One region of the Pedobacter sp. AC402 genome, then DNA from elsewhere that is predicted to be linked to it. Evidence: riboswitches for the same ligand, from Rfam matches in the RefSeq annotation. Region 1 holds a riboswitch; each other region holds the start of a gene.
The links. Region 1 has a riboswitch for S-adenosylmethionine ahead of metH (methionine synthase). Riboswitches for the same ligand answer to the same signal wherever they lie in the genome.

Region 1 (2,202 bases):
CGCCACTTGGATTAGTTTTATTAATGGGCGCGGGTTTTAACAAATTATCTTATGGTGCACTATTAGGCGTTTTTGTGCTTTTCTCTATTTTATTAGGAGTGAGTTTAAGCTTTATCCTTTTAATTTATACGGGAGCCTCAATCATTACCTGTTTTGCCGCTGCTGCTGGTATTTTTGGCATTATGGCTTTTATGGGCTATACTACTAATATCGACTTAAGTAAGTTTGGTCCTATATTAATGGTAGGTGTTGCTGGATTATTTATTGCGAGCATTCTTAACATGTTTATTAAAAGCGAACAATTTAGCCTGATTATGGCCTTTGTAGGTATTGCAGTATTTACTGCGTTAACTGCATATGATGTGCAGAAAATCAAAAGAATTGGGATGGGAATCCAAGAGAGTGGAGAAGCAATTCCAGAAGCAGATACTAAAAAACTGGCAATAATGGCGGCTTTAAATTTATATCTGGATTTCATCAATATCTTCCTTTTCTTACTACGTATTTTCGGAAGCAGAAAATAGACATTAACAAAACAATATTCTTAAGGCCGTGCAGAATTGCATGGCCTTTGTAATTTTATTTGGCAGCAAAGCGATAAATTTTGGAATTGATGTAGCTTTGTTGCATTTTTGTATGCTTATTAAGAAAGACGGAGGGATTAGACCCAACGAAGTCTTAGCAACCTGTAACCGTACAAGGTGCTAAATTCTATCCTGAATTATTCGGGACCAGATAAGTTTAGGATTACGATTCACGTACCAACTTTTTAAATAAGCCTTTTAGAGACTTGAGATTATAGATTTGAGAGTATAGATCTGAGACCATAGATTTGAGACCGTAGATTTGAAAGTTGAGACATAGCGTCTACCCAATTTCATATATCTTACACCTCATATCTCATATCTCATATCTGATTTCTGACATCCCGTATCTCATATCTCAAATCTTACAACAAGAATGAGCATAAGAGAAGAATTAGAGAAACGTATTTTGGTGATCGATGGTGCAATGGGTACCATGATTCAGCGATATACTTTAACAGAAGAAGATTTTAGAGGCGAGCGATTTAAAAATCATCCTTGTGATGTAAAAGGCAATAATGATTTGCTTAACATTACACGTCCGGATATTATTAAAACCATACACCTGGAGTATTTGGCAGCTGGTGCCGATATTATCGAAACCAATACGTTCAGTACCCAGCGCATTTCTATGGCCGATTACCAGATGGAAGATCTCTCTTATGAAATGAGTTTCGAAGGGGCGCGTGTGGCAAAAGAATCTGTAAACGAATTTATGGCTGCAAATCCAGACCGTAAGTGTTTCGTTGCCGGTGCTATAGGCCCAACCAACCGCACCCTTTCCATGTCGCCGAATGTAAACGACCCTGGTTTTAGAGCGGTTTATTTTGATGAACTCGAAGCAGCTTATTACGAGCAGGTACGTGGTTTGGTAGATGGAGGTTCAGACGTCTTATTAATCGAAACCATTTTTGATACCTTAAATGCTAAAGTGGCTATTGTAGCCATTAAAAAATATGAGGAAGTTATTGGTCGTAAACTGGAAATTATGATTTCTGGTACCATTACCGATGCTTCCGGCAGAACACTTTCAGGCCAAACTGCCGAAGCTTTTTTAAACTCTGTAATGCATGCAAAACCTTTAAGTATCGGTTTTAACTGTGCTTTAGGAGCTAAAGAAATGCGGCCGCATATAGAAGAACTTGCTGCAAAAGCAGGCTGCTATGTATCGGCCTATCCAAACGCAGGTTTACCAAATGAGTTCGGCGCATACGATTGAGCAGCCGCATGAAACAGCACATTTGGTAGATGATTTTATTGCATCAGGCTTCGTTAATATTGTTGGAGGCTGTTGCGGTACCACGCCAGATCATATTGGTTGTATTGCCAAAAATGCAAGAAAAGCCGAACCACGGAAAATCCCTGTACTTGAACCCTACATGCGTTTAAGCGGATTGGAACCTGTAACCATTACTCCAGAAAGCATTTTTGTAAATATTGGAGAAAGAACAAATATCACCGGATCGCCAAAATTTTCTAAATTGATTTTAGGTGGCGATTACGAAGCCGCACTGGCCGTTGCCTTACAACAGGTTGAAGGTGGTGCACAGGTAATTGATGTGAACATGGATGAAGGGATGTTGGATTCGGAAGCAGCAATGACCAAATTCTTAAACCT
Region 2 (2,202 bases), on a different contig from region 1:
TGCTGCATCAACTAGGATAGCATATGGAAAAATAAAATATATCTATCCATTTTGAATAACCAATAGAATCATTGATTATTTAGTAAAACACAAAAATTATGAAAAAATTGATTTATGCGCTGATGTTACCACTGGTTGTGGTGGGCGGATTAGTATTTGCTAATCCTGAAATTGGGAATGATACGACTAAGAAGCCGTCTTCAAAGCCGCGTTCTATTGCTGAAAGGAATGCCGAAAGAAAAAAGTGGGAGTCTACACCCGATGGCATTAAGTACAAAAAATGGGAGGCTTCTCCTGAAGGTAAAAGAGTGTTTACAAGTGCGGCTAAAATAAGGAAGCATACAACTGCTTTTACCAATATGGAAGCTGTTGTAACTTCTCTTTCGCTTCCACCAGGATCAAGGTTAGGTTTTGCTGTGATGGTTAGGGTTAATAGCGACGATTATATTTTACAATTTGAGCCGGAAAAGTCACAACTTGAACAATTGCATAGCCTGAAAGTTAACGACAAAATAATGATTAAAAGCCACAATATATCACATGCACCCAAGTACTCGTATCCAATAATATCCTGCGAATATGTGGAGCGAGATCATCAGGTTATTTTTAAACGCATTCCTAAAAAAGGTGGTTGCTGAGTATGAATCCATGGTCTGTGTCTCCACAGATCATTTCTTTCTTTTATCCTATAAGTTCATTGAAGCTTAGGTAATAATGAATTTTACTGTTACCTGAATCCATGGTCTGTGTCTCCACAGACCATTTCTCTCTTTTATCCTATAAGTAATATAAGTACATTGAAGCTTAAGTAATAATGAATGTCTATGGCGTTGACATCAGTGTTTTGTAGTAAAAAACAGTTGTCTAAACTATTGACCGTTATTTTACTTCACGTTTATCCGCTCCACTGTAGGTTTACCAGTTGATTCTTCAGTGCCTTCAATTTCTGCATATTTCACATTTGGGAGCCAGAAACTGCCACCTTGTATCCTCACAAATAATCGCGTAACCCTTATTGTCCGGTTGTTTATTGTTACCGAAACATGGTAGCTTTTATCATTATATCTTTGTAAATAAAATGGCAGTTTTTTGTGTGATACAAATCTAAATTCATATTTATCCTTCCCCAATGCTTTTGTATCAATGCCATAAGCAAACTTCCTTTGGATGTACCCCAGGTCTTTTTTTTGCCCTTTCTCGCCATACCTGATCCAATACACCTGAATAGGATTTTCAGCATTGATAGTGCCATTTTCTTTAAGGTTTTGCGCATAAATGAGGGTATTCGTATTTGGATCACGTTGAATATAAAATAGCAAATGATCTATATTTTTTGGTGTCGGAAAATTGATAGGGGATGGATCTTTACCTTGTGCATGGCTTTGAGTTGAAAAAATTACAAGGCTTAAAACAATTGTAAATAGTGTTTTTGATATTCTTAAAGGTGTTTGGTACATTTTAATTTTTTTATGTAGAAGAGCGGTAGTATGAATTAGGTGTTTTTTGATGTTGATCTTCTGCCGAAATTGTTTCCTCATTTTCATTTCGCTGTGCATTATAAAGCCGATCCGATTCTGCCCTACAATGTTCATAATCATCTAATTTTTCGCAGGAATTGTTCCCTCTGAATCTCAAAAAAATCCCTTATTGATGGATAATCAAAATATACCGACATATCATAAAATTTAAATTACCAGTTTTCGGTCGGGAATAGCTTTTTGATTATTTGCTGAACGCAGAAAATTAATCTGCTTTCAAACTCATCTTTTCTGCAATTGCAAAAGGAATTAGCGCCTTGTTAATCAACAGATTGCTAAGACATCAAAGGGCCATTCCCTACGTCTTTCTTGATAAGTATGTATGTAAACAATTTAATGTTTAGACGTCATGGACGGAATCGAACCGCCGTACTAGGTTTTGCAGACCTTTACCTAACCACTCGGCCACATGACTATATGATCTTTTTTAGAAGCCGTTTAACCAGCTTTTAAAGAATATTGAGCAAAAGTAATAATTAATTACTATATATTCTATAGGATTAGTAGATAATTTAATTTCTTACATAAGTTTTATTTCTATATCAATTCAATAAACTTGATATTTTTATTTTCAATAATTTTTGAAAGTTTAAAAATATATTATACTTTTGATCAAATATCAGTATAATATGAAAACGTTTCTCCAATCAAAATTGCTGCTGGG
Region 3 (2,202 bases), on a different contig from region 1:
TATGCATTTTGTAATGTTGTTGTTTTTTAATCCCTTAGGCAGGGTTGGGTTAAGCTTGTAAATGAGCTGCTGTAGTTAAATTATTGATACTTGCGAATGCCTGTTCGAAATCGGCTTTAATATCATCAATATGCTCAATACCGACCGAAACCCTTAATGCGTTTGGTTTTACGCCAGCCGCCAGCTGTTCTGTTTCACTTAACTGTTGATGGGTGGTTGCTGAAGGCTGAATAATAAGCGTTTTCGCATCGCCCACATTTGCCAGGTGAGATACCAGTTTTAAATTATCAATAACCTGTGTTGCGTTTTCTTTGCTTCCGGCCAACTCAAAAGATAAAACTGCGCCAAAACCATTGCTTAAATATTTTTTAGCCAGATTGTTGTATTTACTACTCGCTAAGCCCGGATATTGAACTTCTTTAACCAGCGGATGGTTTTCTAACCAGGTGGCCAATTCCAATGCATTATCTACATGGCGTTGAACGCGGAGCGATAGCGTTTCTAATCCCTGCAACAAAAGAAAAGAATTAAAAGGTGATAGGGCAGGGCCAAGATCTCTTAATCCCTCAACCCTTGCACGGATGATAAACTGAATATTGCCAAATGGTCCACCGATGCCAAAAACATCGCTGAAAACCAGTCCATGGTATCCTTCAGCAGGTTCTGAGAACTGCTTAAATTTCCCGTTGCCCCAATTGTAATTTCCACCATCAATAATAACACCTCCAATACTTGTACCATGACCACCAATCCACTTTGTTGCAGATTCTACAACAATGTTTGCGCCATGTTCTAATGGTTTAAATAGATAACCACCTGCGCCAAAAGTATTGTCTACAACCAAAGGAAGGTCATATTTTTTAGCAATTGAAGCAATTTTTTCAAAATCGGGGATACTAAAAGCAGGGTTGCCGATGGTTTCGAGGTAGAGCGCTTTGGTTTTATCCGTAATTTTATTTTCAAATTCTTCAGGCACATCCGGGTTGGCAAAATCAACATGTATGCCTAATCTTTTAAATGCTACTTTAAATTGGTTGTATGTTCCGCCATAAATATGAGAAGAGGAAACGATGCTATCTCCGGCTTCTAAAATATTGTTTAATGCAATAAACTGAGCCGCCTGACCAGATGCTACCGCTAGTGCTGCAACGCCACCTTCTAATGCAGCGATACGTTTTTCGAAAACATCATTTGTTGGATTCATAATCCTGGTATAGATATTTCCGAACTCTTTTAATGCAAATAGATTTGCGCCATGTTCTGCATTTTTAAACCCATACGATGTGGTTTGGTAAATAGGTACTGCTCTGGAACCTGTTGTTGGGTCTATTTCCTGACCCGCATGTAATTGTAAGGTTTCAAATTTATATGAAGTTGACATAATTTCTTTTTTTTTAATGTTGATTGATGAGCTACAGGTAAAGGCTTAGCCTAATATTAACCTAACAGGGCGTATCCCGATTTCCCGGGACCTTCCAGTTTGAATGAAACAAAAAAGGAAGATTTTTAAACTACTGTATGCAACAGCACATACAAGTAACCTCACGCATGTTGCAACAAATAAAAGAAATAGAATTTTTTTCTGACTTTTTCAGGTTTGCAATGGGCTCGCTTAGCGATTGAAGATTTAATGTTTTCATCAGTTCTAATTTTATATCTCCAAATAACACCTTGTTATCCGGTCAGGAATTGGCACCTTCTCTCTCGAGGGTTGCCAGTGGGTCGTCGAGCCAGTCTCTCGCCACTTCTTTATAAATCAACCTGCGAAGATTGACTTTTATTTAGCTTTCCGCCAAATAATATTTCAAATGTCTGAATTTAATTTTAATTCACAAAATAAAATTCCGAATTTAAGTTAACTTTATGAAAATGAGGTATGTATTTTTTGTTAAAATATTGGCTTAAAACTTTTAATATAAAATTAACGCTTAAAATTCTAAGTTTGTGTTACCTATCTAAATTTAATCATGATGAAAAATACAAAATCCCTATGTTTAGTGCTACTATTTGCCATAGGAAGTTTAAACAATGTAAGCGCTCAATTCGGAGGTTTAAAAGATAAATTATTAAAAGTAGGCACTGCCCAGGGTGCTAAAGCTTTAGGTGTAGATAGGTTTTTGAAACAACCAGCAGCCATTACAACTAATTTTGAAGATGTAAACAGAGGGGCCAAAAATTGCCAGATTTTATCACCACTTTAAA
Region 4 (2,202 bases), on a different contig from region 1:
CTTTGGTGTTATTTTTAGAGATGTATTTAATACAAATGAATTTTTGCCCTGACCTGAGCTTGGCACTATGCCTACCTGTTTAAGGTTATTGTACGAAATCCGGTAATCGTATTTTTCTCCTGCATCAGCAACTGATACACCATTGTTTAATGAATATCCGGTTTGAAAAAAGTCGCGTACATTATCCGGGTGTGCAACAAATGGAACAGCAACTCCTTTAGAAAAGAATTGAGGAATTAATCTTCCATCCAATTTTGGCCCCCAGCTTTCATCTACCCCATCGTTAATGCCTTTGCCCGCACCATCTACATAGCTGAATTTACCTTCGGATCCCTGACCAAATGCATTTTGATAAACAGGGGAGCGTTAATAAGGTTTCTAACACAGCATTTGAGTTTATGGCAATCCCCAATCCTTTTTTTGATTTTCCGGTTTTGGTTTTAATTAAAATCACCCCTGCAGCAGCCCTTGAGCCATATAAAGCAGCCGCGTTGGGGCCCTTTAAAACACTGATCGATTCTATATCTTCCGGGTTAATATCCGAGATGGTATTGGCATAATCTCTTGCCCCGGCAGAATTTAACTGCGAATTATCTACAGGAATCCCATCCACCACGAATAAAGGTTGGTTGTTACCTGCAATTGAAGTTTCACCTCTGATTACCACCCGCGAAGAACCCATGCTGCCCTGACTGTTGGTTACCCTTACACCGGCAATTTTACCTGCCAATGCATTCACCAGGTTAGATTCTTTCGCTTCAGCCAAATCCTGTCCTTTAAGTTCCTGAACCGCATAACCTAAAGATTTCTTTTGTCGCGAAATACCCAACGCAGTTACCACTACCTCATCAAGTGCATTATCGCTCGATTGCAATACAACCGAAATCGGTCCATTTTTGCTGATTTGTATTTCCTGGGTTTTAAAACCAATGTAAGAGAATACTAAAGTACCTTTATCGGGTGCATTTATAGAAAAAGCGCCCTTACCATCAGTAATTGATGTTTGCTTGGTCTCCTTTAAAAGAATGGATACACCGGGAAGTGTTTCTCCATCTGCCGATTTTACCGTACCGGAAACCGTTGCATTTTGAGCGGATAGCTGCTGTGCTATAAAAGAGCAGCAGAATAAACGCTGTTGATTTAATAAATTTAAGCATGTGTGTAGTTAATAATTAGTAAAAGGGATAATAATTTGGGCAAAACGATTCCACCACGATTAAACCGTGTTAATTTTCATATTACTAAAGGATTGGTTAGCCTAGAAAAAGCCTGTTAACCTGGTAGCAGTGCTAACAGGGCTTACACATTCGGGTATATGTGCAAGGATTTAAATAATTTAATTTTTGCTCGTCTGTTTTTTCCATTTGGATGATTTTATTTATAACATTTTTACTAATCAAGAATGCAGCAGAGCAAAAAAAAGCACCTCTTAAATCAGAAGTGCCCCATATATTTTGATAAGGATATGCAAACAACTGACTTAACTATCCCAGATTCATCCGGGATGGATTTAGCACCATTTCTAACAAATAGCTGGTTGCTAAGGCTTCATAGGGCCATTCCCTCCGCCTTTCTTGATAAGTATTTTAAAATAACTGCAGCAAAGGTATAACTAATTCCATTTATCCTATAGTTTTTGTAGATTTTTATTGAAATATTTTTTCTTTGCTCAATATACCCGTATATTTGTCTACTAATTTAGTCGATTAAAACAGTCCTAATGAATTCGAAAATTATTTTATCAGCCTTATTGGCCATATCAACATCACTTACATACGCTCAGGGAAATACTGCTTTAGCAAATAGCCAAAAGCTAAAAACCAGCGCAAAAGCAACTAAAGCCTTTGTAGCATTGGGTAACTGGCGCGGAATAGCCAAAGTAAAGGAAGGATTAGAAATTCCATTCAACTTTGAGATTAATGAAAAAGGCGGTCAGCAGAAATTATATTTTCGCAATGCTGAAGAAAGTTTCGAAGGTGGCGTAGTAACGCAAACTACAGATTCTCTTTTTGTTAAACTTGATCAATTTGATAACGAACTGGCCTTTGCGATTGATGGTGACCAGCTAAATGGTACATTACGAAAACAGGATAAAACAGGTAAACCTTTAACAATTGTTGCTCAACGCAAAAACTTCCGTTTTAATTCCAATAATAAACCCGCCACAGCAGATTATTCTGGCAGTTACCATGTAGTTTTTAA

Region 2: linked by a shared signal. The riboswitch ahead of AC0IWE_RS11180 (DUF4833 domain-containing protein) and the one ahead of metH (methionine synthase) in region 1 are both predicted to bind S-adenosylmethionine.
Region 3: linked by a shared signal. The riboswitch ahead of AC0IWE_RS08640 (O-acetylhomoserine aminocarboxypropyltransferase/cysteine synthase family protein) and the one ahead of metH (methionine synthase) in region 1 are both predicted to bind S-adenosylmethionine.
Region 4: linked by a shared signal. The riboswitch ahead of AC0IWE_RS17970 (carboxypeptidase-like regulatory domain-containing protein) and the one ahead of metH (methionine synthase) in region 1 are both predicted to bind S-adenosylmethionine.

Annotation. Positions count from the first base shown of each region.
Region 1 covers NZ_CEEDAI010000002.1:6,766-8,967, forward strand. The annotation lists gene AC0IWE_RS01925 (Bax inhibitor-1/YccA family protein) at 1-524, shown strand, start outside; SAM riboswitch class I at 638-742, shown strand; partial or broken gene metH (methionine synthase) at 961-2,202, shown strand, end outside.
Region 2 covers NZ_CEEDAI010000009.1:186,617-188,818, reverse strand. The annotation lists gene AC0IWE_RS11185 (hypothetical protein) at 99-638, shown strand; gene AC0IWE_RS11180 (DUF4833 domain-containing protein) at 885-1,457, opposite strand; SAM riboswitch class I at 1,758-1,857, opposite strand; tRNA gene AC0IWE_RS11175 (tRNA-Cys) at 1,883-1,953, opposite strand; gene AC0IWE_RS11170 (hypothetical protein) at 2,168-2,202, shown strand, end outside.
Region 3 covers NZ_CEEDAI010000007.1:434,573-436,774, reverse strand. The annotation lists gene AC0IWE_RS08645 (homoserine O-acetyltransferase family protein) at 1-7, opposite strand, end outside; gene AC0IWE_RS08640 (O-acetylhomoserine aminocarboxypropyltransferase/cysteine synthase family protein) at 50-1,381, opposite strand; SAM riboswitch class I at 1,649-1,758, opposite strand; gene AC0IWE_RS08635 (hypothetical protein) at 1,968-2,201, shown strand; gene AC0IWE_RS08630 (hypothetical protein) at 2,177-2,202, shown strand, end outside.
Region 4 covers NZ_CEEDAI010000010.1:75,246-77,447, reverse strand. The annotation lists gene AC0IWE_RS17980 (hypothetical protein) at 1-252, opposite strand, end outside; gene AC0IWE_RS17975 (TonB-dependent receptor plug domain-containing protein) at 320-874, opposite strand; partial or broken gene AC0IWE_RS17970 (carboxypeptidase-like regulatory domain-containing protein) at 896-1,027, opposite strand; SAM riboswitch class I at 1,478-1,584, opposite strand; gene AC0IWE_RS17965 (peroxiredoxin family protein) at 1,721-2,202, shown strand, end outside.